2 regions of the Terribacillus saccharophilus genome follow, and region 1 is predicted to be linked to the other one. Evidence: a T-box and tRNA genes for the amino acid it is inferred to sense, from the RefSeq annotation. Region 1 holds a T-box; the other holds one or more tRNA genes.

Region 1 (15,163 bases):
TTTTCTTTATCAAGAATCGACGGAGATTGTGTCACTTGGTCATTTCTTTACAAATATAAGTACATTCTTCATGATTGGCTGGCTATTTTCGACCTTCCTCCGATTCATCATTTTTCTTTATATTTTATGCTGGATTTTTGGAGCTATATTTGAAATTAAGCGATTTGAAGGGTTGCTTCTCCCTATAGGTGTCTTGTCCATGATTCTGTCACTCATTCCCCCTAGTTTCTCTTTAAATGAACTCGTCATAAGGGAAACAAGTTTGCAGATTATTACTCCTTTGTTTCTCATCTTTCCATTCTTGTTATGGGGTACATATGGCTGGAAGAATAGAGGGAAAACATGAGAAGGCTTATTCTAGTTTTATTGTTTTTGCAAATCGCTCTTATTCTGACAGGATGTTTTGACCGGAAAGAGTTGGAAGAACAAGCATATGTCATAAGTATCGGAGTTGATAAGACAGACAAAGATAATATCTTCCGGTTTACTTTCGAGATTGCAAATCCGGAAGTAGGCAGCTCCGTATCCAATGTCTCCACAAAGGAGCCAGCTCAAGAAGTTGTTAGTGTATTAGGTACCGACTTCCTTTCCGCGACTAGTACCGCTAATACTGCAGTCGCAAAGGAAATCACCTTGGATCAAGTAAGAGTTGTTATTTTTTCAGAAAAATTAGCTCGCTCCAAAGAATTCATACATGTTATACAAGCAGCACCTAGTACCGTAGATTTAAAATTAAACGCACAGATGGTTATTAGCAAAGAGAAGGCTGAAGACTTCATCCGGCATAATAAACCAAGACTGGAATCAAGACCGCATAAATATTTTCAGTACATGCTCGACCGCGCCAGAGAGACTGGCGTAATTCCAGATGCACCTTTGGTCCGCTTCTTTCAAATTACGGAAGGCGATGCTGATTTGTTTATAGCCCCTTTTGCTAGTACAGAAAGAGAGCCCACGGATAAATATGGAGCAGAGGATAAATATAAAGCAGGGGAAATCGATATCAACGGCGGAAATCCCACTCAATTTATAGGAGCTGCTGTATTCAAAGAAGGGCAAATGATTGACACCCTGACAGGTCAAGAAACCCGTTATGTGCTTATGCTGGATACAACACTTCCTCAGCAAGATATACTTGCCACCTATAAGGATCCGTTAAGACCCGAATTCGAGATCTCAGCCAAAGTGCAGATCGACAGAGTTAAAGTGAAAATCGATTACAAGAAACACGGCAGATCAGTCATTGATGTTCATGTTAATGCTCATTTGAATGTATTCGCCATTCCAAGCACAGAAGACTACATGCTTAATCCGAAGAAAAGAAGAATTCTGTATGCTTCTATTCAAAAGCAGATGTATCAGAACGCCGAAGAAATAGTGAGAAAATCACAAGAGAAATATAAAGCGGACCCCTTCTATTGGTCTTTGCACATACGTAGTAAGTTCCTAACCATTAAGGATTATGAAAAAGCAGACTGGTCCAATAAAATTTATCCGAATGCTGATGTACATCTGCACGTTGATGTGAAAAGTATTGAATTTGGTAAAACGCTGCGTCAATCCAACATAGGAAAGGTACGAGACTAATGCCAATGTTTTATTTAGTCCTGCTGAACTTAGCCATTTCCATTTATTCTGGATTATTCGCTTACTCCCTTCATAAAGATAGCAATAAAAAAGGGATGATAGCTGTTGTTTGTTTGATCATCATCCTAATTACAAGCTCTATCATACTTTACTTAACGTAAAAACCCACAGCCTCCAGGCTGTGGGTTTTTAATCAAAGCGGCCCCGGCAAGATTCGAACTTGCGACACACGGTTTAGGAAACCGATGCTCTATCCCCTGAGCTACGGAGCCACGACATACTATATTATAACTGAATCGATAAAGCTTGCAAAGTCTGTCGCTTTTTCCACTAGTTTCTTCCGTCACTATATCGAAGCAAATGTCCTTCTATGGTAAACTATATTTATTTGCCATACAACGTTTGAGTTTGGAGGATACATCATGCACGAGCTGCCCTTTATTGCAGTGGAAGGTCCGATTGGTGTCGGAAAGACATCATTGGCTAAGAAAATAGCGGATCACTTTCAGTATGCGCTGCTAAAAGAGATCGTAGAAGAAAACCCATTCCTAGGCAAGTTCTATGAGAATATCGAGGAATGGAGCTTTCAGCTGGAAATGTTCTTTTTGACGAACCGTTACAAACAGCTGAATGATATTCGCAAGGATTATCTTTCCCAGAATCAGCCGGTAGTCGCAGATTATCATATCGCAAAGAATATGATTTTTGCCCAGCGTACACTTGCTGAACCGGAGTTTGATAAATACAGCAAGATCTTCTCAATTTTGACAGAGGATATCGCGCTACCTAATATGGTCATCTATTTGGATGCCAGTTTGGAAACATTGCTTGAACGGATCGAAATGCGTGACCGAAAAGCAGAACAGCATATCCAGCCGGATTATCTAAAGCAATTGTCTGCTGATTACCAGACATTTATGGATCTTTTCGAACAAGACAATCCAGACATACCTGTACTTCGATTAAGCGGAGACGAGTTGGATTTTGTAAAGAACGAGCAGGATTGGAAGTATATTTGTGACAGGATCTCCTCTCACTTGGATAAAGGAGTAACATCATCATGAATTTTAGAGAGAAATACCATATACCTGCGGACAGTGTGATTACCATCGCAGGTACAGTAGGTGTCGGAAAATCGACAATGACGAATGCATTAGCAGAGGCACTGGACTTTCGTACAAGCTTCGAGAAAGTGGACGGAAATCCTTACTTGGATAAATATTACGCTGACTTTGAACGCTGGAGTTTCCACCTTCAAGTTTACTTCCTAGCAGAACGCTTCAAGGAACAAAAACGAATCTTCGAATACGGCGGCGGATTCATCCAGGACCGTTCTATTTATGAAGATACAGGAATTTTTGCTAAAATGGCGTTTGAAGAAGGTAATATGTCCAAAGTAGATTATGAAACATATCGTTCTCTCTTTGATGCGATGGTTATGACGCCTTACTTCCCTCATCCTGATTTATTGATCTACTTGGAAGGATCCTTTGATCATATCATCAGCCGCATTAAACAGCGCGGCCGGGAGATGGAACAGCAAACACCAATCAGCTATTGGGAAGAGATGTTCCATCGCTATGAGAAATGGATTAACGACTTTAATGCTTGTCCTGTGCTGCGAGTAAATATAGCTGACTATGATTTATACAACCCGAATACATCAATTGAACCGATCTTAGAGAAGGTTGGCCATTTTATCGAGCATTCCCGTAAATGGACCTCCCGCCAGCCTTCCAAATAAAAAAACCGCCATCATAGGCGGTTTTTTTATTTGCTGAATGCTTGTCCCATTTCTTTCGATCGGGCTGCTGCAGCTTTTACACATGCTTGAATGGCAGCTTTTACACCTCGTTCTTCGAGCACACTGATACCTGCTGCAGTCGTGCCACCAGCACTGGTGATGTTCGCGCGAAGCTGAGCCGGGGTTAGCTCTGACTGTTCCAGCATTCGTGCAGCTCCTTTGAAAGTCTGAATCAACAGTTGTTTGCCAACAGTCTCATCAAGACCGACTTGAGAGCTTGCTTCCTCCAACGCTTCCATCATGTAATAAAGATAAGCAGGCCCGCTGCCTGAAATGGCAGTCACTGCATCCATATCCTCTTCATCTACCTCTACAGACTCTCCAACGGTCTTGAACAAACTGCTAACGACCTTCATATCCTCACTGCCTGCATGTACTCCTGCCGCGACAGCTGTCGCTGCCTCAAGAATCGTAGCGGACGTATTAGGCATCGCCCGAACTACCGGCTGATTGGATGGCAAATAGCTTTCCAGAAAAGAAGTATGGATCCCAGCCAATATAGATACGACAATTTGTCCTGGCTCCAGCTTGGATGCCTTCAAAGAAGTTAACGCTACTTCAGCATCTTTCGGTTTCATCGATAAGATGATGACATCTGCATCTTTCAAGAGAGCTGTCTGATTCCGCGTAATTGTTACTCCATATGCATCATGCAATTCTTGTAGCCTCGCATCATTAGCATGATTCGTCAGCCATATACCTTTCGCTGGGAGATGCTCTGCTGCGATTAATCCTTTAACGAGCGCTTCCGCCATTGCACCTGCACCTACAAATGCTATTTTCTTCATAAATGCCTCCGTTCCACGTGAAACAAGTTTGTAGTATTATCTGATGCTTCTTTTCAGAAGTCAATAAAAAAATCGTTACGGGTTAACCGTAACGATTTATGTATTTTAATTTTATATGTTTGTAAAAATGGAGGAGGAAGAGGGATTCGAACCCCCGCGAGCGATGAAGCCCCTGTCGGTTTTCAAGACCGATCCCTTCAGCCAAACTTGGGTATTCCTCCGTAAGACAAGTACTAATATATCATGTACTATGTCCATATGTCAACAGAATATAAAAAAAAGTGAAGGAGGGGGAATTCGAACCCCCACGAGCCGTTAAACCCCTGTCGGTTTTCGAGACTTATCCCTTCCACCGGACTTGGATACCCCTCCATACTTTTTCACCATATCACAAGCCTACTGTCAGCTTTAGCGAATTTCTGTCTTACCGCCCATGTAAGGTACCAATACTTCTGGAACCTTCACAGAACCATCGGCCTGCTGATAGTTCTCTAAGATAGCAGCAACTGTACGGCCAAGTGCCAAACCAGATCCATTCAACGTATGAACAAATTCAGGCTTGCTCTTGTCATCGCGTCTGAAACGGATGCCAGCACGACGCGCTTGGAAATCTTCGAAGTTGGATACAGAAGAAATTTCACGATACGTACCGCCGCTAGGTAGCCACACCTCGATATCATATGTTTTTGCAGATGAGAAACCAAGATCTCCTGTACATAGTGTAACTACACGGTGTGGAAGATTAAGAAGCTGCAGGACTTTCTCTGCATGTCCTGTGATTTCTTCCAGTACGTTATAAGATTCTTCTGGCTTAACAAATTGTACAAGCTCTACTTTGTTGAATTGATGCTGACGAATCAAACCACGTGTGTCACGACCGGCAGATCCTGCTTCAGAACGGAAGGAAGCGCTGAATGCAGTGAATTTCTGCGGCAGCTGTTCATCTTTTAATATTTCTTCACGGTAATAGTTTGTTACAGGAACCTCAGCCGTCGGAACAAGGAAGTAATCCCAGCCCTCAACCTTGAAGGCATCTTCTTCAAACTTCGGCAGCTGACCAGTTCCAGTCATACTTGCTCTGTTCACCATATAAGGAGGCAGCATTTCCTGATAACCATGTTCATCAGCGTGAAGATCCATCATAAAGTTGATTAAAGCACGTTCCAGGCGAGCTCCCAATCCTGTGTAAAATACGAAACGGCTTCCTGTTACTTTCGCAGCACGTTCAAAATCGAGAATTCCTAGGTCAGCTGCAATATCCCAATGGGCTTTTTCCTCAAAGTCTTTCTGCTGCACTTCTCCCCATTTACGAGCTTCAACATTATCGTCCTCGGAATTACCTACAGGCACGCTCTCATGCGCAAGATTAGGGATAGAGAGCAATAGCGTATCCAGTTCAACCTCTACGTCACGCAGCTCCTCATCATTGGCTTTGATTTGATCGCCTACTTCGCGCATTTCTTTGATTTGGGCGTCAGCATCTTGCTTTTCTTTTTTAAGAACAGCAATTTGCTTGGAAGCCTCATTACGTTTTGCTTTCATTTCCTCTGTTTCATTAATCAGCTTTCGGCGGCGATCATCTAAATCTCCAAATTTATCTAAGACAGTCAAATCTGCACCGAGATTGTTCAGCTTCTGCTTTACTTCTTCAAAATTTGAACGTAAATATTTTAAATCCAGCATATGTGCTTCCTCCTTTTTTCTTAAACAAAAAAACATCCCATCCCTATAGAAAAAGGGACGAGATGTTTCACCCGCGATACCACCCTGGTTGAAGACAAAGAAGTCTTCCGGCTCGGCAAGGTAACGGTTTGTACCGGGTATGTTTCCATACCATTCCAGGATGGATTCACTCACAGCGCTGCATCGATTTTCACCAGCCATCGACTCTCTTAAGCATGCTGTAAGTTACTAGTTCCTATCATCACGTTGTTGTTATTCTTCCTACAGAATAGCTAATTCCAGGTAAATATGCAAGTATGATATGCAATTCCAGCTCTAGCTTCTACATCCTTATAGGATTTTATACAAAAAAACCGGAGAAGACTGGGTCTTTTCCGGTTTTGTAGGTTCTGGTTCGATGTTGTCTAGCTGCGAAAGCCAGGAACTAGAGGATAAGCAATGAATCCCTGCGTGGGGAAAAGCATCCCACTCCGGGCTCCCTTGCTTATCCTTACGTTCCTAAACGGCTTTCTCCGCTTTTCTTTGTTGTCTAGCTCCAAAGAACAGAAACTGCGGTATAGGCGAGAAATCCCTGCACGAGGAAATGCACCTCATTCCGGGCTTTCTCACCTATTCCTACGTTTCTAAGCGTTCTTTTCCGCCTTTCTTAATTAAAACCAGCCTTTAACTGTATCAGAGACGCTAGTGAAGATTCCTGCGAAGAAATCTCCGATTGCGCCTAGGGAGAGCATGAACCAGTTTGATTTTTCTACGTCTTCGGATGCTACAACGTCAACAGTATAGGAGCCGCCGTTGATGTTGCCTTGGTCATCTCCGTCATAGACGAGTGTCGCAGTTCCTACTTTGTCGCCTTTTTTCACAGGAGCAACCAGTTCGCCATCTGCATCCAGCTTGTCCTTGTCGACTTTGTATTCCAAGTGGTATTTATCTTCTTCACCATTCTTTACAGAAGTAGTAACTGCATCTTTTGTTGAGATGGCTACACTATCTTCTTTTCCTTTTGCAACTGGTACAGAAGCATGGTCCTTGATTTCTGTTCCTGCTTTGTAAAGTTCAGCTTGCTCGAATTGATTGAAACCGTAATCAAGCAATTTTGCTGTTTCCTGGAAGCGTGCTTCTTCACTAGCTGACTTCATGATAACAGTTATATAACGCTGTCCATCACGTTCAGCAGTACCTGTGAAGCAGTAGCCTGCTACGTCTGTATGACCTGTTTTCAAGCCATCCATGCCTTCATAGCCATATGCTTCTAAGTATCCAGGCATGTTTGGTAGCATCCAGTTCCAGTTCGTGATTTGTTTACCGTCGAAATCTGTTTGTGTAACGCTGGAAACCTCAAGTGCTTCTGGGTGATCCTTAATCAAGTTATAAGCCAGGATACCAGTAGACTTTGCAGTCATCAGGTTTTCGTCGTTGATGTTCGTTCCCTCTGCTCGGTTATCGCCTAAGTCAGAGTTGGAAAGACCGGATGAGTTAACGAATTTATAATCCTTCATTCCGATTTCTTCAGCTTTTTCATTCATCATCTTGACGAATTCTGTCTCACTGCCGCCGACAAGTTCTGCAAGTACTATTGTTGCGGCGTTGTCGGAGTTAATAGCCATTCCATTATAAAGATCGCGAACCGTATAATCTTTGTTTTGCGTGAGTCCTGTACCGGAAAAATCCGTATTAGAGGAAATGCTGTACGCATAGTCGCTTACTTGTGTTGTCGTATCCCAGGAGATATCCCCTGCTGCAATTGCATCCAAGATGAGATATTCGGACATCATCTTCGTCATACTTGCTGGAGGTAAAGTGAGATCTGCCTGCTTCGCATATAATATTTCACCAGAGTTGGCGTCTATTAGAATTGCGGATTCCGCTTCAATATCCAAGCCTTCCGCAGCTTGTGTGTCTAGTGGCTTCGCTAGAAAAGTGTTAAACGTAATCAGCATCGCGAGCAAACCGATCATCGATGCTTTAAAAAGATGTTTCAAAGTCTTCCTACCTCCACAAAAAATAGAATCGTTACTGTGCATCCCCGCTATTTTACCATAGACGATAGGCAGAGGGGAACGTACTTTGTACCGATTCTACATTTTGTTCACAGGTCTGGAAGACACCAGTCAATTGGCTTCAATCCATTATTTTCTAATATCTCGTTTGTCTTGGAAAATGGCTTGCTGCCAAAGAATCCACGCCTTGCTGATAAAGGACTTGGATGGACAGAAGTAAGTGTATAGTGCTTCTCCGTATCAATCAGCTTTTGCTTTTCTTGCGCATGCTTTCCCCAAAGAATGAATACAACAGGATCCTGCTTCTCATTCAATGATTCAATGACACGGTCCGTGAAGTGCTCCCAGCCTTTGCCTCGATGAGATGCTGCCTGATGAGCTTCTACAGTCAAAGCTGTATTCAAAAGCAGCACACCTTGTTCAGCCCAGCGCTTCAAATAACCATGTTTCGGAATCGAGCAGCCAATATCATCTGCCAGCTCTTTGTAGATATTGACTAGTGATCTCGGAATAGCCACCTCGGGCTGTACCGAAAAACTAAGACCATGTGCCTGATTTGGTCCATGATAAGGATCTTGTCCTAATATGACCACCTTTGTATTCGCAAATGATGTTACTTGCAATGCTTCGTAAATGTGGTGCATCTCCGGATAGATTGTCCGTTCCTGATATGCTTCTTTTAAAAAGCTTCGCAGTTCTTTGTAATAGTCCTTGTCGAATTCATCCTGCAGAATATCCTGCCAGTCATTATCAATTAGTTGTTTAGCCATACTACTCCACCTCCAGGACATTGTATCAGACCTATACCCGTTATGAATAACGAAAAAAAGCCACCCTTATGAAAAGGGCAGCTTCTAAATCAGCTTGTAACCGGCTGATTCATTTCAGATCTCTTATACATGTATTGGAATGCGATTAGAGCTGCGAAAACAACTATACCAGCAATACTGGTCCAAACTCCAGGGTAAATCAAAGCAAGACCAGCAGCCAGTGCCACAAAACGCTCTGGCCAGTACAGTCTGCGGAACCAATAGCCGATCATTCCAGCTCCAATGGCAATCATCCCTAGGAAGGCTGTAACGAATATCCAAGCCATTTGCAGATAATTGCTTGTGCCAACCAGCAGCAGTTCTGGAGCGAAGACGAACATATACGGGATGACGAAAGCCGCAATTGCCAGCTTCGTCGATATAACCCCCGTAGCGATTGGCCGGCCTCCTGACATACCAGCTGCTGCAAATGCAGCCAAAGCAACTGGAGGCGTAATATCAGCCATGATACCGAAATAAAAAACAAACATATGCGCTTGCAGATCACTGATTCCAAGCAATATGATTGCCGGTGCTGCAATCGTCGATGTAATGATATAGTTGGCTGTTGTTGGTGCACCCATACCAAGGATCAGGGATGCAATCATCGTAAAGAACAACGTCCAAAACAATTGTTCATTTGCAAGGCCAACCAAGCTGTTAGCAAGGCTTAGACCAAGTCCTGTTTTGGTAACGACTGCGACGATGATTCCGGCTGCCGCAGTCGCTGCGATTACAGCGAGAGCCGACCTTGCACCGTCTACCATTGCTTCGATCGTCTCAAGGAAGTTACGGTCAAAGAAATAGCTGACAATTACCGTAGCAATGGCTGCGATGATCAATCCATTTTGAATGGACATACTGCCTGTTACACCGCTGTAAATCAAATAAGCAACCAGTACAACTCCGAATGTGATTGGATAGAGATGACGGTAAACTTCCTTTCTGATTAACGCAACAAGCACACATGTGACGATCCCATATAATGCTGCTCGCATAATGCTGAGCCCCGAACTCAAATAAAACACCATAGCGAGTATCGGAAGCAGCAGATACAGTTTGCTAAGTACTTCTTTCTTATTTGGAAGTTCTTCTTTTTTGAGTCCTCTCAATCCAGTTCGCTTCGCCTCGAAATGAGTCATGATCCAAATGCCGGCAAAATAAAGGATGGCTGGGATGATGGCTGCTTTGGCAATCGTCCAGTAGCTAACCCCGATGAATTCAACCATTAAGAAGGCGGCAGCGCCCATGACCGGTGGCATAATCTGACCTCCGGTAGAAGATGACGCCTCTACAGCTCCTGCGAAATTCTTAGAATAGCCAAGTCTCTTCATCATTGGAATAGTGAATGATCCTGACGTCACCACGTTTGCCACAGAGCTGCCGCTTACTGTTCCTTGCAGCGCACTGGAGAAGATGGCCACTTTCGCTGGACCTCCGATTCTTCTTCCGGCAACGAGCAAGGCAAGATCATTGAAATACTGCCCCACTCCTGTCTTCACCAAAAAGGCACCAAACAGAAGGAATAAGAAGATGTACGTGGATGAAACTCCGATTGGTGTACCTAGCATACCTTCTGTTGTAAAGAACAGCGAGTATACGAGTGTATCCACATCCACACCTGGATGGACAATGAAATCAGGCAACTGGCGGCCCCAGTAAGCGTATGCCATAAATAGAATGGCAATAATGACAATCGGCAGACCGACAGTACGTCTTGTTGCTTCCAAAACGAGAAGAACAGCTATAGCTCCAGTAATGAAATCCATGGTCGTCATCTGTCCGCCTTGAGCAATGATATTGTCGTACATGACCGGCCAATAAGCACCCACATAAAACCCGAGTGTGGCTAATAGATAATCATACCAGGCAATTTTTTTATCTTTGCTTTTCCGATTAGCCGGGAACAACAGATAAATCAGGACCAGACCGAATCCCAAATGGATAGATCTGTGAATCTGGGTAGGTACATTTCCAAAAGTAGCGGTATACAGCTGGTATAAGGAAAACGCAAGCAGAAGGAAAAAGACGATGGCACCCATGATGCCTGCAAGTTTCCTGAAATTTGATTCACTATCATATTTCTCAATCAGCTGCTGTTGTTCCTGTTCTGACATGATATCTAACTTCGTAGCTTTTTCATTCATTCCAGCAGCTCTCCTTTCCATAAGTTCCATAAACTCGTGTATTCTAATTGGATTCTAATGGAGACACCTGGTCCGATGTTGTCTTGGAGAGAATAGCTATGCTTCTGATAGACCAGTTGGTGATTTGCCACCACTTCTCCGATAGTCAGATTAAGGCTATCCTGATAGCCCTTCATATTCCGTATATAATATTTTCCATCCTTCATCTCGAATGTTTCACCTGGTTTTGCATTTGCTGGCATGCCGACTGCAGTATCTTCGTAAACAAGCTGATACGGGTATAATTTCATTTGTTTGATTGTGTATTCTTCCATCACATCAGAACGATGGATGGAATGGGTGTATCGGATACTCACATGTGATTCATCCTCGACAGGCAAATAAGCAAGAAGACGATCACTCTGCAAATCTTTACAGGCGAGTATATGCCGGAAGGGAACAAATATGTACAACGTAATCAGTGTCATGACCAGAAGACCGATTAAAAGAATGATGCGAAACCGCAAATCTGCACACCTGCTTTTTGTAAAAAACGCCGGTAACCAAGCTACCGGCGTTTCCGTAATATATCAGGAAGAAGGCAGTTCTACTCCTGCTTCCTCCAAATATCTCTGGGCACCTGGATGGAACGGGATACTAACACCATCGGCAGCTGTTTCAGCTTTGATGAACTCTGCTTTTTGATGGCCAATATCTCCTGTATTCTCATACAATGCCTTTGTCATGTTATAGACAAGCTCTTCATCCATACCTTCTGACGTGACAAGCATTGCATTGACGGAGACCGTTTCTACCGGCTCTTCTAGATCATAAGTTCCTGCCTCGATCGTATAGGCCGCATAGTAAGGTAATTCCTCTAATAACTGATCGATTTTATCCTGTTCAAGTCCTACAATTGTTACCGGCGTTGTAGCTGCTAAGCTCTCGATTGCACCTGTTGGTGTACCTGCTGTGATGAATGCTGCATCGATGTTTCCATCCTGCATTCCAGCTGTGGATTCTCCGAAATCGAGATTCTGTACATCCACATCATCCACTGTCATACCGTAAAGCTTGAGGATATCCTCGGCACTGGCATTCGTTCCGGAACCAGGCGCGCCAATGGAAACCGTCTTTCCTTTCAAGTCTTCCACTGTTTTAATTCCGCTTGATTCTGTCGCTACGATTTGAATTGTTTCTGGGTAAAGAGAGCCGATGGCACGGATGCTATCGATCGATTTGCCATCAAACATCAGCTTACCGTCTGTTGCATAGGCAGCGATATCAGTCTGAGTAAAAGCAACGATGTCATCATTTCCTTCGCTCAATGTATTCATATTCTCGACTGATGCACCAGTCGAAGTAGCTGTCGCTTTTACATCATCCACATTGGAATTGAGAATTTCCGCAATACTTCCGCCAAGTGGATAATATGTACCCTCCGTTCCTCCTGTGAGCAACGTGATGAATTGCTGTCCGCCTTCTTCATCACCGCCGGAATCCCCTGATCCCCCGGTTGTTCCTCCTCCGCAAGCGCTGAGTATGAGTGCTAACAACGTCATAAGGACTACTGCTGAAAGTGATTTTTTCATTTTCATTCGTTCATCTCCCCCTTGAGATTAATAATTCTCCATAACGTTAGCAAACCCTTTCCATATTTACAATATTATTTATATTGCAAAAAATCTGTTTATTTGTTAGATTATGTACTATAAAAAAGAAACGACGCCGAATTTGGCGTCGTTTCAAAATATAATTAGTTAACGGAATAGTTCGGTGCTTCTTTTGTAATTTGAATATCATGCGGATGGCTCTCACGCAATCCTGCACCAGTCATACGAATGAACTGTGCATTCTCACGGAAGTAATCAATATCAGGAGCACCACAGTAGCCCATGCTCGCGCGCAAGCCGCCAAGCAGCTGGTGAACTGTATCAGAAAGTGATCCTTTATATGCAACACGGCCTTCGATACCTTCTGGAACCAGTTTCTTCGCTTCTTCTGTTTCACCTTGGAAGTAGCGGTCTTTGGAGCCAGATTTCATTGCACCGACAGATCCCATACCGCGATACACTTTATATTGACGTCCTTGGAAGATTTCAGTCTCACCAGGGCTTTCTGTTGTACCTGCAAACATACTGCCGAGCATAACAGCATGTCCGCCTGCTGCGATCGCTTTAGCGATATCACCGGAATACTTGATTCCGCCGTCAGCAATGATGGAGACGCCATGCTTTTCTGCTTCCGCTGCACAATCGTGCACAGCAGTGATTTGCGGTACACCTACACCAGCTACAACACGTGTTGTACAAATAGAACCTGGTCCAATACCAACTTTTACGACGTCAGCACCAGCTTCAATCAACGCACGCGTACCTTCTGCTGTCGCTACGTTACCAGCAATCAAGTCAACTTCAGGGAACTTGTCTTTGATCGCTTTAACCTGCTCTAAAACGCCTTTGGAGTGACCATGAGCTGTATCAACAACAAGTACGTCCACACCTGCGTCTACCAACTTACTGATACGAGTCATTGCATCACCAGTGACCCCAACAGCAGCTCCTACTAACAAACGTCCATGTTTATCTTTAGCAGAATTCGGGAACTCAATCACTTTCTCGATATCTTTGATCGTGATCAAGCCTTTCAGCACACCATTTTCATCGACAAGCGGCAGCTTTTCGATTTTATGTTTCTGAAGGATTTTCTCTGCATCATCCAATGTAGTTCCAACAGGTGCTGTCACCAAGTTTTCTTTTGTCATGACATCGGAGATCGCGATGGAATAATCCTGTACGAAACGAAGATCGCGATTTGTCAGGATACCGATCAGTTTCTGCTCTTCTCTGTTGTTAACGATTGGTACACCTGAAATGCGGAATTTACCCATCAGATGCTCTGCATCGAACACTTGGTTTTCCGGGCATAAGAAGAATGGGTCTGTGATAACGCCGCTTTCCGAACGTTTGACGCGATCCACCTGCTCTGCTTGCTCTTCAATGGACATATTTTTGTGGATAATACCAAGTCCACCCTGTCTAGCCATTGCAATCGCCATGCTTGCTTCTGTTACTGTGTCCATTCCTGCACTGATCAATGGAATGTTCAAAGTGATATTTTTCGTCAATGCTGTTTGGAATTTCACATCACGTGGCAGAACCTCTGATTTTGCTGGCACAAGCAAGACATCATCAAATGTTAAACCCTCTTTTGTAAACTTATCTTCCCGCATGTTTATCCTCCTTTTATCATGAAATGTTTATATATGGTTAAAATACTGCTATTAAAACCTATTGTTACTTACAATACGCCAAGATGCGCGGTTTTTCAACTATATGAGCACGTAAAAATCATTGGAGGATTCTGTATGCATGATGAAAACGTATCCACCTTTCTTTCCTTCCTTGAAGCAGAGGATGCAGCTCTTTCCTTCCTGCAAAAAAGCTACCAGCATCTCGGTATTCTTGATGCAGAAACACGGAGCTATCAAAACATTTCCGCCTTTCTTGCTTATCTGGAACATGGTAAGTCTTATTATTCCTATGGCAAAGATGCCCCGCTATTAATGAAGCCTGTCTTATTATTTTACGGAATGACCCATTTTATGAAGGCGAGTTTGCTGCTGACACGTCCTGATTACCCAGAATCCACAGCTGATCTTGCACATGGTTTGTCGACTCGCAAGCGTAAGAAACGTGACTATCAATTCTGCTCGGATGAAGTATTATCCCAGCAGCGCGGCTTATTCCCGTATTTTTCACGTCACGTTTGTAAAAGGGAACTTCATAGCATTAAAAAAGTTTCTATGGGGGATATGTTCGGATTAGTCCCAGAGCTTCATAATCTTCTTTCAATGCAGCAGGGGAAGCGTAATCTAACAGAAGCAAGCCGAAAAAAAGATGCGCTTATTCTGCCGGAGTGCTTACTAGACGAATTTCAATATACAAAACGCCGCTTTTTAGAATTCCTGCAATCTTTCTCTTTTAACATAATGGAGCAAGATAAGCTTGCAATTCAGCTTCCTGATTCGCTGTGGCAAACAGCCGGACCGCTTTATTGTAATCCATTAACCCAAAAACACTATTTTGTTCGGCAAAGCTATTGGAGCAGCTTTCATGAATGCATGGCTCATTATGCCCTGCTATATAACTTAAGCATGATTTGCCGCTATGAAGCAGAGTGGTGGACAGATCTGCTCCATGTTAACCGGCGTAACGAATATCCGCTCATTGTCCGATTTTTGGAGATTACTGCTGAAAAATTCCCTTTATTGATTGGATCTTACATGCTAAAGCATTTTCAGGATATAAAAAAAGCACGCTGATTAGCGTGCTTCATAGATGATCTGTTCAATGCGTATATGTGGTAT
Region 2 (15,163 bases), 1.5 Mb from region 1:
ATTCGGTCTGTTTCCTCCCGAATGCTGGATGATTCTGGTTCATCTAGTGTTTGTGCCGTTAATTCAATAACAGAAAGCGGCGTTTTCATTTGATGAACCCAACGATCCATAAATAACAGATGCTCGTCCTGTCTGTCTTCTCCTTTTAGCAGTTCTTCTTGATATAAACGAAACTGAGCTGCAAGCAACTGATCAAGTGCTTCTGAAATAGGCGCACGTTCGGTCGTCTCTAACGATTGATCGAGTGATGTAAGTGAATGCTGTAATCTATAATAGAAATTCCTCCGGCTAAAATACCGATAACAAAGGAATGCGGATATTAAAAGCAATGACAGGAAGAAGGCGTATACACTAACCCCAACATCTCGGTAGCCATCCAGCCAAAATAAAATCGGAACCATCACACACTGAGTGAGTTGGAACATAATAAGCAGCACATGCTCGCGAAGGAATAATTTCATGCTTTATCCTCTTTCCATGTAATACGCAGTCGATAGCCCGCTCCCCTGACCGTTTCAACAGCATCTTCAATCCCTAATTCCTGGAACTTATTCCGAACACGAGCTATATTTACATTTAAGGTATTCTCATCCACATAGGCTTGATCATCCCATAATTTCGCTAATAGATCCTGCCTGCCAGCAACTCGCGGATAACGCTCCAGTAAACTTTCGACAATGTCCGTTTCTTTTTTTGTCAGTTGCGTTGATTCATTCCGAAAGCGCAGCTCCAATCGTTCAGGATAAAAGTGTAACCCTTCCTGAATAAGCACTCTTTCCTCTAACTTTACTGCATACTCCCCATAAGCACGCCGCATCTGGCTTCTGATTTTCGCCATGACAATATCTGGATTAAATGGCTTTGTGATAAAATCATCCCCGCCATTTTCAATCGCCATAACTTGATCCATCTCACCAGTCCGCGCAGAAATGAATATTACCGGGCAAATCGACACTTTCCTGATTTGTCGGCACCAATAATAGCCATCAAAACTAGGTAAGTTGATATCCAGTAAAATAAGCTTAGGCTGTACATCGAGGAACGCATCCATAATCTTTTCAAAATCCGCAGCAATAGTCACTTCATATCCATACTTTTCTATATGGGAACCTAAGTATTCTGCAATTTTTATGTCATCTTCCACAATCATAATCTTGTCCATAAATTATTTCTCCCCAGCTGTTTGTTTAGCTTAATTTTACCATCTGAATCTTAACTAATGTCACCTCTAATGAATTGACCTCTCCTGTAAAAAAAAGACTCTAACATTTTGTTAGAATCAAGCATTTGCTGAGATTTATTATGTAATGTGATAATTCCTATTCCACTTCGCTGTGTTTAACACGGCACTGCCTTTATATGCCAAATTCTATTCAGATCACCAGCTACTCCACGCTATCCTTGTTCCTTCATACAATTATCCGAAGCGTACAGCTCGCCATCCTCATTAAACTCCAGCTCATAAGGATTACGCAAACCCCAAGCAAGCAGCTCAACATCACTTCCATCCGGTTTAAAACGCCATAAACCAGTTTTGCACCAAAGCTTCCCTTTAATTTTCTCACCTTTTTCAGCTGGTATACCAAAACCTCGATATTGCCATCAGGATCCATCTTTAAAATTCTTGGTGGCAGCGTTGGACGTATCGGCCACGTACTGCCTCCTACCAATATGAATATCGAACCATCATCATTCAAACCCCATAACGGTGGGGAATGACAGACCAGCTGCGCCAACCTCGACTTGATAGCCTTCTGGTAGCTGATACCTAATGAAACAGGAGGATTTCTATTAAAGTTTACTAATTTAAATGCTTTATTAACTTTTAAGATAAAAAAATACCCCTAAATGATGTTGTTCAACATTTAAGGGGGTTACAGTATTGTAATCAGCTTTTCAGAATACCTTACAATAACATAAAAAAAGGACTTCAGTATTCCTGAAGTCCTTCTCATCGCTTGGCAATACGATGATTTGTGTGATACCGGTGGCCGGGGTCGAACCGGCACTCCTTGCGGAACACGATTTTGAGTCGTGCGCGTCTGCCAATTCCGCCACACCGGCACATTAAAAATATTATGGAGGCGGCAACCGGATTTGAACCGGTGATCAAGGTGTTGCAGACCTTTGCCTTACCACTTGGCTATGCCGCCAATATTGGAGCGGAAGACGGGATTCGAACCCGCGACCCCCACCTTGGCAAGGTGATGTTCTACCACTGAACTACTTCCGCATACAAGTTAGGCTTTAGGGATTCCATAGGAATCCCAGCCTGTTTACTTGGCTATAGCCTAAAGCTATATAGAGGGCGATCGATGGGAATCGAACCCACGAATGCCGGAGCCACAATCCGGTGCGTTAACCCCTTCGCCACGACCGCCATGATGAATATGTTATGGCAGGGGTAGCAGGATTTGAACCCACATTTACGGTTTTGGAGACCGTTGCTCTACCATTGAACTATACCCCTATGGTGGAGGGAGTAGGACTCGAACCTACGAACCCGATGGGAGCGGATTTACAGTCCGCCGCGTTTGGCCAACTTCGCTATCCCTCCGATGAGAGTGGCTCGGGACGGAATCGAACCGCCGACACACGGATTTTCAGTCCGTTGCTCTACCGACTGAGCTACCGAGCCATTATGTAACATACAATGTTGTAAAAAGTGGCGGTCCGGACGGGACTCGAACCCGCGACCTCCTGCGTGACAGGCAGGCATTCTAACCAACTGAACTACCGGACCACTTTAAGAGAAACAATATGATTGCACACTTCGTGCACCATGATTTAAAAATTGGTTGCACCTTCGGGTACTACCATTTTTCACTAGCTAAGAAGGATTTCAACGTAGTAAGTGAAATGATTTGGTTGCGGGGGCAGGATTTGAACCTGCGACCTTCGGGTTATGAGCCCGACGAGCTACCCCTGCTCCACCCCGCGATAATAAAAGGTATTTTCTATGAAACTAGATAAAGATGGTGGAGGATGACGGGCTCGAACCGCCGACCCTCTGCTTGTAAGGCAGATGCTCTCCCAGCTGAGCTAATCCTCCGGATTGGTCTTGAAAATAAATGGTGACCCGTACGGGATTCGAACCCGTGATACCGCCGTGAAAGGGCGGTGTCTTAACCGCTTGACCAACGGGCCATTTATGTAAAGTGTGATGGCGGAGAGCGAGGGATTCGAACCCTCGAGACCGCGTTAGCAGCCTACACGATTTCCAATCGTGCTCCTTCGGCCACTCGGACAGCTCTCCGTGGCTCCACAGGCAGGATTCGAACCTGCGACCGATCGGTTAACAGCCGATAGCTCTACCACTGAGCTACTGTGGAATAATCAGAATTGCCTGGCAACGTCCTACTCTCGCAGGGCGAACCCAACTACCATCGGCGCTGAAGAGCTTAACTACTGTGTTCGGCATGGGAACAGGTGTGACCTCTTCGCTATTACCACCAGACAATTCAAGAATTCAATTTGAATGAACCCTCAAAACTAGATAAGAAACATGTCTTGCCAGACATCTCATGCGGCCAAGCACCGGAGTGCTTGGCCTTTGGCGTTGACTTACTAGTCAGATCCAGCTCCAAAGGCCAGAAACTGCAGTATAAGCAATAGCCCTTCAAGGGAAATTACCCCTTTACGGCCTCTTACTTATCCTTTCGTTTCTAAACGGCCTTTTGCGCTTTTCGTTTTTAGTTAAGTCCTCGATCGATTAGTATTCGTCAGCTGCACGTGTCACCACGCTTCCACCTCGAACCTATCTACCTCATCGTCTCTGAGGGATCTTACTCATTTAAAATGATGAGAAGTCTCATCTTGAGGGGGGCTTCATGCTTAGATGCTTTCAGCACTTATCCCTTCCGCACGTAGCTACCCAGCTATGCTCCTGGCGGAACAACTGGTGCACCAGCGGTGCGTCCATCCCGGTCCTCTCGTACTAAGGACAGCTCCTCTCAAACTTCTAACGCCCACGACGGATAGGGACCGAACTGTCTCACGACGTTCTGAACCCAGCTCGCGTACCGCTTTAATGGGCGAACAGCCCAACCCTTGGGACCGACTACAGCCCCAGGATGCGATGAGCCGACATCGAGGTGCCAAACCTCCCCGTCGATGTGGACTCTTGGGGGAGATAAGCCTGTTATCCCCGGGGTAGCTTTTATCCGTTGAGCGACGGCCCTTCCATACGGCACCGCCGGATCACTAAGCCCGACTTTCGTCCCTGCTCGACTTGTAGGTCTCGCAGTCAAGCTCCCTTCTGCCTTTGCACGCTACGAATGATTTCCAACCATTCTGAGGGAACCTTTGGGCGCCTCCGTTACTCTTTGGGAGGCGACCGCCCCAGTCAAACTGCCCACCTGACACTGTCTCCGAACCGGATAACGGTTCTGGGTTAGAATGTCAATACAGCCAGGGTGGTATCCCACGGATGCCTCCACCGAAGCTAGCGCTCCGGCTTCTAAGGCTCCCACCTATCCTGTACAAGCTGTACCAACATTCCATATCAGGCTACAGTAAAGCTCCACGGGGTCTTTCCGTCCTGTCGCGGGTAATGCGCATCTTCACGCATAGTATAATTTCACCGGGTCTCTCGTTGAGACAGTGCCCAAGTCGTTGCACCTTTCGTGCGGGTCGGAACTTACCCGACAAGGAATTTCGCTACCTTAGGACCGTTATAGTTACGGCCGCCGTTTACTGGGGCTTCGGTTCACAGCTTCGGGACGAAGTCCCTAACCATTCCCCTTAACCTTCCAGCACCGGGCAGGTGTCAGCCCCTATACTTCGCCTTACGGCTTTGCAGAGACCTGTGTTTTTGCTAAACAGTCGCTTGGGCCTTTTCACTGCGGCTTCTCCTTAAAAGAAGCACCCCTTCTCCCGAAGTTACGGGGTCATTTTGCCGAGTTCCTTAACGAGAGTTCTCCCGATCATCTTCGGTTACTCACCGTGCCTACCTGTGTCGGTTTGCGGTACGGGCACCTATTTCCTCACTAGAGGCTTTTCTTGGCAGTGTGAAATCAGGAACTTCGGTACTAAATTTCCCTCCCCATAACCGCCTGGAATTAGTGTTGAGTGGATTTGCCTGCTCAACTTCCTCACGGCTTGGACGCGCATAACCAGCAGCGCGCTTTCCTTATCCTCCTGCGTCCCCCCATCGTTCAAGCGGATTTAGGTGGTACAGGAATATCAACCTGTTGTCCATCGCCTACGCCTTTCGGCCTCGGCTTAGGCCCCGACTAACCCTGAGCGGACGAGCCTTCCTCAGGAAACCTTGGGCTTTCGATGAAAGAGATTCTCACTCTTTTTTCGCTACTCATACCGGCATTCTCACTTCTAAGCGCTCCAGCCGTCCTCACGATCGACCTTCACTGCCCTTAGAACGCTCTCCTACCACTGACATCGTAGATGTCAATCCGCAGCTTCGGTGGTGTGTTTAGCCCCGGTATATTTTCGGCGCAGCGTCACTCGACCAGTGAGCTATTACGCACTCTTTCAATGATGGCTGCTTCTAAGCCAACATCCTGGTTGTCTAAGCAACGCCACATCCTTTTCCACTTAACACACACTTTGGGACCTTAGCTGGCGGTCTGGGCTGTTTCCCTTTCGACCATGAACCTTATCACCCATGGTCTGACTCCCAAAGTAGATTGATTGGCATTCGGAGTTTGACTGAATTCGGTAACCCGATGAGGGCCCCTAGTCCAATCAGTGCTCTACCTCCAACCATCATCCTTTGAGGCTAGCCCTAAAGCTATTTCGGAGAGAACCAGCTATCTCCGTGTTCGATTGGCATTTCACCCCTACCCACACCTCATCCCCGCACTTTTCAACGTGCGTGGGTTCGGGCCTCCAGTCAGTGTTACCTGACCTTCACCCTGGACATGGGTAGATCACACGGTTTCGGGTCTACGACCACCTACTATATCGCCCTATTCAGACTCGCTTTCGCTGCGGCTCCGTCTATACAACTTAACCTTGCAGGGGATCGTAACTCGCCGGTCCATTCTACAAAAGGTACGCCGTCACCCATTAACGGGCTTCGACTACTTGTAGGCACACGGTTTCAGGATCTATTTCACTCCCCTTCCGGGGTGCTTTTCACCTTTCCCTCACGGTACTGGTTCACTATCGGTCACTAGGGAGTATTTAGCCTTGGGAGATGGTCCTCCCGGATTCCGACGGAATTTCACGTGTTCCGCCGTACTCAGGATACACTCCGGAGGAAACCACATTTCAAGTACAGGGCTCTTACCTTCTATGGCGGGCCATTCCAAGCCGCTTCGTCTATATGGTTTCTTTGTAACTCCAAAGGAGTGTCCTACAACCCCAGAAGGCAAGCCTTCTGGTTTGGGCTAATTCCGTTTCGCTCGCCGCTACTCAGGAAATCGCATTTGCTTTCTCTTCCTCCGGGTAATGAGATGTTTCAGTTCCCCGGGTCTGCCTCGTATTACCTATGTATTCAGTAATACGTACTATCCAATAACGGATAGCGGGTTCCCCCATTCGGAAATCTTCGGATCAAAGCTTACTTACAGCTCCCCGAAGCATATCGGTGTTAGTCCCGTCCTTCATCGGCTCCTAGTGCCAAGGCATCCACCGTGCGCCCTTCTTCACTTAACTAATAACGCATGATAAATCTATAAATCGCGACAATAATTGTCGGCTTTAAAGTTTGATGTTTTGGCATTGTTGTTTCTTATCTAGTTTTCGAGGTTCACAAGAGAGATTGATCTCTCAAAACTGAACAAACAACCAATCACGATATCTACTACGAAGTAGTAGTTCCAATTATCCTTAGAAAGGAGGTGATCCAGCCGCACCTTCCGATACGGCTACCTTGTTACGACTTCACCCCAATCATTGATCCCACCTTCGGCGGCTGGCTCCTAAAAGGTTACCTCACCGACTTCGGGTGTTACCAACTCTCGTGGTGTGACGGGCGGTGTGTACAAGGCCCGGGAACGTATTCACCGCGGCATGCTGATCCGCGATTACTAGCGATTCCGGCTTCATGCAGGCGAGTTGCAGCCTGCAATCCGAACTGAGAATGGTTTTATGGGATTTGCTTAGCCTCGCGACTTTGCTGCCCTTTGTACCATCCATTGTAGCACGTGTGTAGCCCAGGTCATAAGGGGCATGATGATTTGACGTCATCCCCACCTTCCTCCGGTTTGTCACCGGCAGTCACTCGTAGAAGTGCCCAACTTAATGCTGGCAACTAGAATCAAGGGTTGCGCTCGTTGCGGGACTTAACCCAACATCTCACGACACGAGCTGACGACAACCATGCACCACCTGTCACGCTGTCCCCGAAGGGAACGTCTTGTCTCCAAGATTGTCAGCGGATGTCAAGACCTGGTAAGGTTCTTCGCGTTGCTTCGAATTAAACCACATGCTCCACCGCTTGTGCGGGCCCCCGTCAATTCTTTTGAGTTTCAGCCTTGCGGCCGTACTCCCCAGGCGGAGTGCTTAATGCGTTAACTTCAGCACTAAGGGGCGGAAACCCCCTAACACCTAGCACTCATCGTTTACGGCGTGGACTACCAGGGTATCTAATCCTGTTTGCTCCCCACGCTTTCGCTCCTCAGCGTCAGTTACAGACCAGAGAGTCGCCTTCGCCACTGGTGTTCCTCCACATATCTACGCATTTCACCGCTACACGTGGAATTCCACTCTCCTCTTCTGCACTCAAGTTCCCCAGTTTCCAATGACCCTCCACAGTTGAGCTGTGGGCTTTCACATCAGACTTAAGAAACCGCCTACGAGCCCTTTACGCCCAATAATTCCGGACAACGCTTGCCCCCTACGTATTACCGCGGCTGCTGGCACGTAGTTAGCCGGGGCTTTCTGGTTAGGTACCGTCAAGGTACGAGCAGTTACTCTCGTACTTGTTCTTCCCTAACAACAGAGCTTTACGACCCGAAGGCCTTCATCGCTCACGCGGCGTTGCTCCGTCAGACTTTCGTCCATTGCGGAAGATTCCCTACTGCTGCCTCCCGTAGGAGTCTGGGCCGTGTCTCAGTCCCAGTGTGGCCGATCACCCTCTCAGGTCGGCTATGCATCGTCGCCTTGGTGGGCCATTACCCCACCAACTAGCTAATGCACCGCGGGCCCATCTGTAAGTGACAGCCGAAACCGTCTTTCCATTTCCAATCAGGAGAAAGGAAATACTATCCGGTATTAGCTCCGGTTTCCCGAAGTTATCCCAGTCTTACAGGCAGGTTGCCCACGTGTTACTCACCCGTCCGCCGCTCATTCCACCAGAATCACCCCGAAGGGGTCATCTGGTTTCCTGCGCTCGACTTGCATGTATTAGGCACGCCGCCAGCGTTCGTCCTGAGCCAAGATCAAACTCTCCATGAAAGTTTTGATGCTTTTGCTCGTTAGAGCTGACGTTGATCTTACGATCTTGTCGTTTAATTCGTAATTGGTTGTTTTGTTCAGTTTTCAAAGATCAATTTCGTTCTGCCGCTCATTTGGCGACTAGAACATCATATCATGTTTTAACTTTCGTTGTCAACATGTTTTTTTATTTCTTATTTGTCAGCCGTTGTTGCTCCCTGGCGACGCATATAAATATAACACGCACTTCAAACCCTCGTCAACAGTTTTTTTATAAAAATCTTTGTTCCATTCAAATACGCTGAATACAGCCAGATCAGCTTACCATAGTAGCTATCCTAATACCATATCAACATTGGCTTTTCTGGGAGGACAGCATGAATTATAACAACGACTGTCCTCTCACATTATTTATCATAATTCTTTGATTCGATACTCCCGATGATATAAAGCCTTGCCTTTTGTTTCTGTCAGCACTGCTTCAATGATCTCCTTTTCCTCCAAATAATTAAGAAGAGCACTCAAATCAGCCGCATATGCTTCCACTTCCGGTCTGTTTTTTAGTTCTCCGAAGGTCCAGGCTCCATCCTTCATGCGCATGACACGAAGAAGATGCTCAGCAGCAGAGTGCGATCTGGCATTGATTGCAACATTGACGGCAAGGAGCATAAGCTGTACACGCTGGTCTGTTTCTTCCTTACTTTGAATGAATTCTTCACAAAGCTTATATACTTCCGAATCTATTCTACGCACCTGATTCCAGACGGTGACTTCCGGATGATGTCCTTTTTCAATAATAGACAGCCGCGCCAAGTAATGCAGGCACCGTACCATCCGCGTATAGGCATCAAGATATTGACCGCTGTCATGGAGATCCTTCGTTTCTGCATAAGAACGAATAAGCTTCGCAAATTCAATTGTCATTTTCAGCTTGCGCTTTTCATAAGGAAAACTTGCCAGTTCCCTTTTCAGATTGTCGATATATTCATTCCGATCAAAGACGACTTTCCCCTCGAAGATCCATTCGACTGCCCGCCGATATGTACTCGTATCTATCCAATAATGAAGGAGCGTCTCTTCGACAATATGCATTGCCGCTATTTTCCCTTCATAACTATAGTGTTTCGTAAACCATGGTTCTTCTGAGTGTTTAACAATTACCAGCAGAATCATATCGAAGTTATCTGTTGTCGGGCTCACCGGTCTCGTCTTTTCCACTAAGATGATACCCAATGTATTCGGCATACTTGCACGTTCCTGATAAATCGGACGAAGAATGTTCTCCAAGGCGATCCCTCCGCAATATAAATCTATATATTTTAGTAGTAATTCAACATATTTCTTCAAAATCCTTTTTTACCTGACAAAAGAAAAACCTTCATCACTATGTGATAAAGGCTTTTCTATCTATAGAAGAAATCCGCTGAGGTTAATGCTTGGTTGTTTGCTGACAATCCGGGCACGTCCCGTATAATTCCAAACGATGATGGGTCACATCGAAGTTTGTAACCTGGGCAGCGAGCTTCTCTACTTCATAAAGGCTTGGGTAATGGAAATCGACAATCTTGCCACATTGATCGCAAATCAAGTGGTAATGTTCTTCTGTATCACAATCGAAACGGCTGGAAGAATCTCCATAGGTCAACTCCCGCACCAACCCGTTTTCACGGAACACACGAAGATTATTGTAGACCGTCGCTACGCTCATATTCGGAAACTTATCCTCTAGCGCTCGATATATATCATCAGCGGTAGGATGGATCTTGGAATTCAGCAAGAACTCAAGCACCGCATGACGCTGTGGTGTTATTCTGACGCCAGATTCTTTTAATCGCTCCACTGCTGCTTGTAATCTCTGTTCAGACACCGTCATGCACCTCGCTTTCACTTGTAAATAAGACATTTGTCTAAACGATGACTATTATTACATTATACTTCTTCTAAATTGTAAAGGGGTCTCCCTTATCTTGTCAATAAAAAACCATCGTTTCCCTCAAATATCCGGGACGAGCAGTACCTCTTCTGTCTCATGAAGAAGATTTGCATACCTAGCCGCAACGAAAAGATAGTCTGACAAACGATTGATAAACCGTAATACTTCATCGTTACGATACTCCTCCGTTATGGAAACGATCAATCTTTCGGAGCGTCGTACAATTGTGCGTGCCTGATGCAAGGCAGCCGCACTCGGACAGCCTCCTGGCAGAATAAACTGCTTCAGCAACGGAAGTTCTGATGTCCATCGATCGATGTCAGCCTCTATATCATGTGTGTGCTTCGGCTTTAATTTCCATTGCACTTCCTTTTCAGCAGGTGTTGCAAGTTCTGCTCCTGCATGGAACAGCAGCGTCTGAACTCGTTGCAATGATTCTTTAAAAGCATCGTTTTCTGCAGTCAAAAGACTAACAGCTGTCCCAATTGCTGCATTCGCTTCATCCAATGTCCCATAAGCTTCTACTCGAGGGTGATCTTTCGGGACTCGTGATCCATAGATAAGAGACGTCTCTCCCTTATCTCCGGTTTTGGTATAAATCTTCATTAGTATCCTCTGTCTAAATCGATTTTATTTATATATTGCTTCTCAGCTTCTTCATTTGTATATATATCTAAGTTTTTTTCAAAAACATCCATTGCTCGTTCTGTGTAATAAGGAGTTTTGCCGGCCATATGTGGAGTTAGTATAACTCTTTCGTGATCCCAGAATGGGTGATCTTCCGGAAGCGGCTCTTCCTCGAAGACATCCAATACTACTGCTTTTATTTGCTCCTTATTCAGCGCATTCAGTAAAACATCCGTAGCTACCGCATCACCGCGCCCCATGTTGAGGAATACTGCATGCTTCGGCATAAGATTAAAATGTTTCTCTTTATAGAAGTACTTCGTTTCTTTCGTACTTGGAAGGATGGAAATCAGGTAATCCGCATGAGGTAAAACTGTTTCGATATCAGTTTGTTTATATACTTCATCAAAATGGTCTTTTGGAGATCCACTGCGGCTAACGCCGATTGTATGCATACGGAACGCTTTACCTAAACGCGCCACTTCCTGGCCAATAGCACCCGCTCCAACAACGACTAGTTTTTTCGCTGTGATTTCATCTATCATTATATCCTTATCCCATACGTGCTCTTCCTGCTTCTTCAAAAAAGCGCGTTCGTTGCGGGCAACTGCAAGGATGGACGAAATCGCATATTCCGCCATCTGGATACGATGGATACCATTTGCGTTTGTCAGCATGATACCTTTCTCCGCGATAATATCCAGCGGCAAGTAATCGACTCCTGCTGAAATTACCATGATCCACTTCAATTTATCTGCTGTACGGAGTGATGCTTCATCTGCTCCAGTTCCGCCAGTAACCAAAACGTCTGCATCCTTCACCAGCTTCTCTGTTTCTTCCTTTGAGGAACTGAAGTGGAATGTCACACCTGGATAAGAGCTTTCAAAATGCTGTTTCATTTTCTGATCTAATTTCACCGCAACTAATACTTGCATATGTATCCCCTCCAAGAAAGTTTGTTTGCCTTCTTCTACTATAACCCTTTTCCATTCCACACGAAAAGCGACATCCTACATAAAAAAAGCCCAGACGGTAAACGCCTGAGCCAATTTTCATGTAGGGGAGGTTTCATAGTGTACTATATGCGCACGATCCGCCTCCGGTATATGCGCTTGTCACGGATTAAGTCCTTTCAGTTCTTCCAGCACAAATAATCCGTCCTTGCGAATAAGAACATCATCGAAATAAACCTCTCCGCCGCCATATTCCGGACGCTGAATAAGGACCATATCCCAATGCACAGAAGAGCTGTTGCCATTTTCGGTTTCATCATAAGAATCCCCTGGTGTGAAATGCAGACTACCTGAGATCTTTTCATCAAAAAGGATATTCCCCATTGACTCCTTGATCACAGGATTCAGGCCTAATGCGAACTCACCAATGTAACGAGCCCCTTCATCCGTATCCAGCACCTCATTCAGTTTATCCGTATAATTCGAAACAGCCTCGACAATTTTCCCGTCTTTAAATGTTAGAGATACATTCTGGTGGACAACCCCCTGATAAGGGCTTGGCGTATTATATGTAATCGTACCATTCACACTGTCTTTTACAGGAGCGGTGTAAACTTCTCCATCCGGCACATTATGCGTGCCCGCACAAATGACTGCAGGAATGTCTTTTATAGAAAATGCAATATCTGTGCCAGGACCGACAATACGAACTCGGTCTGTCCTCTCCATCAAATCTTTTAATGGCTGCTGCGCTTGATGCATTGCATCATAGTCGACCGTACTTACATCAAGTACATAATCGTAAAATTGATCAAAATTCATTTTGGCCTTCTGCGCCGCTCCTGGTGTCGGATATTCAAACAGGACCCATCTCAGGTTTGCGTATAAATAATCATCAGAAGGCTTCAACAGTTTACCGCGCTTAACGAACTGATCACTTGGAATGCTGCTAAACTCCGCATCATTTTCTTCTCCACGAATCGCAATCAAAGCATCCATATCTTTGAATTGCTCCAGCAACCATTTATCATGTAACCGGAACTGTTCATCTGGAGCATGCTCCAACATTATCCGATCACTTTCCTCATCTTGCCAAAGTATAAATGGAATCACACCCAGTGCATATGCTTCCTTCTGGATTTCCTTCACAAGCGGTTTACTGGATGGAGCAGCACTTATCATCACCTTCTCTTTTTCACAAAGCTTTAAACTATGTGACAAAAGCAGCTTGGCCAGCTTTTTCAGACGTGGATCTTTCACAGTATCAACTCCCTTTAATTTCCATAATAACAAAAAAAGCGATCCAATGTATGTACATCGGATCGCAGATTTTGTTACAGGTTTTCCCGGATGAACTCCAGCGCTTCTTCTGTATGGCCATCCACTTTCACTTTGCGGAATTCCTTCTGGAGATTCCCTTCTTTATCAATAATGAAAGTAGAGCGTTCAATTCCGTAATACTCTTTACCAAAATTCTTTTTTAGCTTCCAGCATTCGTAATCTTCCGCAACAGCGTGGTCTACGTCTGCAAGTAAAAGAAATGGCAGATCGAATTTATTCATGAATTTCTCATGGCTTTCAACCGGGTCAGGGCTAACTCCGATGATAACTGCATTCAAGTCAGTGAATTTATCATGGTTATCACGGAAGCTGCATGCTTCTGTCGTACAGCCTGGTGTATTATCTTTTGGATAGAAATAAAGAACGATATTTTTCCCTTTGAAGTCCTGCAGCGATACGATTTCACCGTTCGTTGCAGGTAATGTGAAGCTAGGTGCTGCTTTGCCAATTTCAGTTGTCATGAATAGGCCTCCTCTAGTTTCTGATATATTCTTAGCCTATCCGATTTACGCAAGGAGCACAACTAATCTCCTTCCCCTTTCATCTTCTGCCTCACAACTGTATGCTGCCATACCTTTAATACGAGTCCTGACGGCAGCAGGTATCCAATCAACGCCTCTATTAATGCTAGGAATCGTCCGACTCCTACAGGCAGAATATCACCGTAGCCGACAGTGAGTAACGTAACGCCACTGAAATAGATGGAGTGCATCAAGGAACCCGCAAGAGATGAATCTATCAAGTCGCCTCCTTCTGCAAGCACGATGCCTTCGATCGACAGAATGAAATAAATCAAGCCGAAAGCGAGCATGACACTTATATATAGAAATAACAAAGATAAGAACAAATCAACGGAAAATATTGAGGTGTCTTTTACCTCATGTTTGAAAAAGGAATACATACAGCCGATCAGGGCAAAAAATATCACTATTACCAATACAAACACCATGTCCATCCCTCCGGTCCAGCTGCAAAAGTCAGGAACTAGAGGATAAGCAATGAATCCCTGCACGGGAAGGACACCGCTCTGGGCTTCCTTTCTTATCCTTATGTCCCTAAACGACTTTCTCCACTTTCCTATTTAGTTATTAGTTTACGAGCGGCATGTCCCGACTATGTGCAGCAAGACGCTTTTTTCGATGGCTTGTTGTGCATATGCTATACTGGATAAGAGAAATTTACGGAGGTTTACCTACATGAACAAGACCAAATCAGAACAATTACATAAAGAAGCACAGGAACATATCGTCGGTGGCGTAAATTCCCCATCACGCTCTTTTAAAGCAGTCGGCGGTGGTTCTCCAGTTTATATGGAAAAAGCAGAAGGAGCTTATTTCTGGGACGTAGATGGTAATAAGTACATTGACTTTCTTGCTGCATACGGCCCTATCATTACTGGACACGCACATCCTCATATTACAGAGGCTATTACGAAAGCAGCTCAAAATGGTGTATTGTACGGAACACCGACGCGCCTGGAAAACCAATTTGCTCAAATGCTGAAGGAAGCTATTCCTTCCTTGCATAAAGTCCGTTTCACTAACTCTGGTACAGAGGCAGTCATGACGACGATCCGAGTTGCTCGCGCCTATACCGGCCGCAATAAACTGATCAAATTTGCCGGCTGTTATCACGGTCACTCCGACCCAGTACTAGTAGAAGCAGGTTCAGGTCCATCCACATTAGGTACTCCTGACTCCGCTGGTGTTCCAGCTTCAATCGCAGCAGATATGATTACAGTTCCATTCAATGACCCGCAAGCATTGTATGACGCTTTGGAAAAATGGGGCGACCAAATTGCAGGTATTCTCGTTGAACCGATTGTTGGAAACTTCGGTATCGTAACGCCGGAGCCAGGATTCCTCGAGAAAGTAAATGAATACGCGCACGCTAAGGGAGCACTTGTCATTTACGATGAAGTCATTACTGCATTTCGTTTCACATACGGCAGTGCCCAGCAGCTTCTCGG

The links. A T-box is a leader RNA that pairs with one kind of tRNA and senses whether it is charged. The one in region 1 lies ahead of serS (serine--tRNA ligase), so its partner is inferred to be a tRNA-Ser.
Region 2: it has a tRNA-Ser gene. The T-box ahead of serS (serine--tRNA ligase) is inferred to sense a tRNA for this amino acid. The anticodon was not compared.

The regions. Positions count from the first base shown of each region.
Region 1 covers NZ_CP008876.1:2,208,263-2,223,425, forward strand. The annotation lists gene GZ22_RS11215 (GerAB/ArcD/ProY family transporter) at 1-346, shown strand, start outside; gene GZ22_RS11220 (Ger(x)C family spore germination protein) at 343-1,587, shown strand; tRNA gene GZ22_RS11225 (tRNA-Arg) at 1,787-1,859, opposite strand; gene GZ22_RS11230 (deoxynucleoside kinase) at 2,010-2,651, shown strand; gene GZ22_RS11235 (deoxynucleoside kinase) at 2,648-3,331, shown strand; gene proC (pyrroline-5-carboxylate reductase) at 3,358-4,179, opposite strand; tRNA gene GZ22_RS11245 (tRNA-Ser) at 4,308-4,400, opposite strand; gene serS (serine--tRNA ligase) at 4,588-5,862, opposite strand; T-box leader at 5,913-6,113, opposite strand; gene GZ22_RS11260 (serine hydrolase) at 6,513-7,841, opposite strand; gene GZ22_RS11265 (uracil-DNA glycosylase) at 7,949-8,629, opposite strand; gene GZ22_RS18035 (TRAP transporter permease) at 8,719-10,815, opposite strand; gene GZ22_RS11275 (DUF1850 domain-containing protein) at 10,812-11,321, opposite strand; gene GZ22_RS11280 (TAXI family TRAP transporter solute-binding subunit) at 11,385-12,392, opposite strand; gene guaB (IMP dehydrogenase) at 12,551-14,026, opposite strand; gene GZ22_RS11290 (YaaC family protein) at 14,162-15,118, shown strand; gene GZ22_RS11295 (HD-GYP domain-containing protein) at 15,119-15,163, opposite strand, start outside.
Region 2 covers NZ_CP008876.1:718,796-733,958, reverse strand. The annotation lists gene GZ22_RS03870 (sensor histidine kinase) at 1-461, opposite strand, end outside; gene GZ22_RS03865 (response regulator transcription factor) at 458-1,162, opposite strand; tRNA gene GZ22_RS03855 (tRNA-Leu) at 1,983-2,064, opposite strand; tRNA gene GZ22_RS03850 (tRNA-Cys) at 2,080-2,153, opposite strand; tRNA gene GZ22_RS03845 (tRNA-Gly) at 2,159-2,233, opposite strand; tRNA gene GZ22_RS03840 (tRNA-His) at 2,308-2,380, opposite strand; tRNA gene GZ22_RS03835 (tRNA-Trp) at 2,397-2,470, opposite strand; tRNA gene GZ22_RS03830 (tRNA-Tyr) at 2,472-2,557, opposite strand; tRNA gene GZ22_RS03825 (tRNA-Phe) at 2,566-2,638, opposite strand; tRNA gene GZ22_RS03820 (tRNA-Asp) at 2,667-2,743, opposite strand; tRNA gene GZ22_RS03815 (tRNA-Met) at 2,866-2,940, opposite strand; tRNA gene GZ22_RS03810 (tRNA-Val) at 2,977-3,052, opposite strand; tRNA gene GZ22_RS03805 (tRNA-Glu) at 3,073-3,147, opposite strand; tRNA gene GZ22_RS03800 (tRNA-Ser) at 3,165-3,256, opposite strand; tRNA gene GZ22_RS03795 (tRNA-Asn) at 3,258-3,332, opposite strand; rRNA gene rrf (5S ribosomal RNA) at 3,345-3,457, opposite strand; rRNA gene GZ22_RS03785 (23S ribosomal RNA) at 3,693-6,618, opposite strand; rRNA gene GZ22_RS03780 (16S ribosomal RNA) at 6,797-8,361, opposite strand; gene GZ22_RS03775 (nucleotidyltransferase-like protein) at 8,755-9,627, opposite strand; gene perR (peroxide-responsive transcriptional repressor PerR) at 9,770-10,213, opposite strand; gene GZ22_RS03765 (cob(I)yrinic acid a,c-diamide adenosyltransferase) at 10,334-10,879, opposite strand; gene GZ22_RS03760 (D-2-hydroxyacid dehydrogenase) at 10,879-11,835, opposite strand; gene GZ22_RS03755 (aminopeptidase) at 12,016-13,113, opposite strand; gene bcp (thioredoxin-dependent thiol peroxidase) at 13,188-13,655, opposite strand; gene GZ22_RS03745 (ion channel) at 13,718-14,143, opposite strand; gene GZ22_RS03740 (glutamate-1-semialdehyde 2,1-aminomutase) at 14,391-15,163, shown strand, end outside.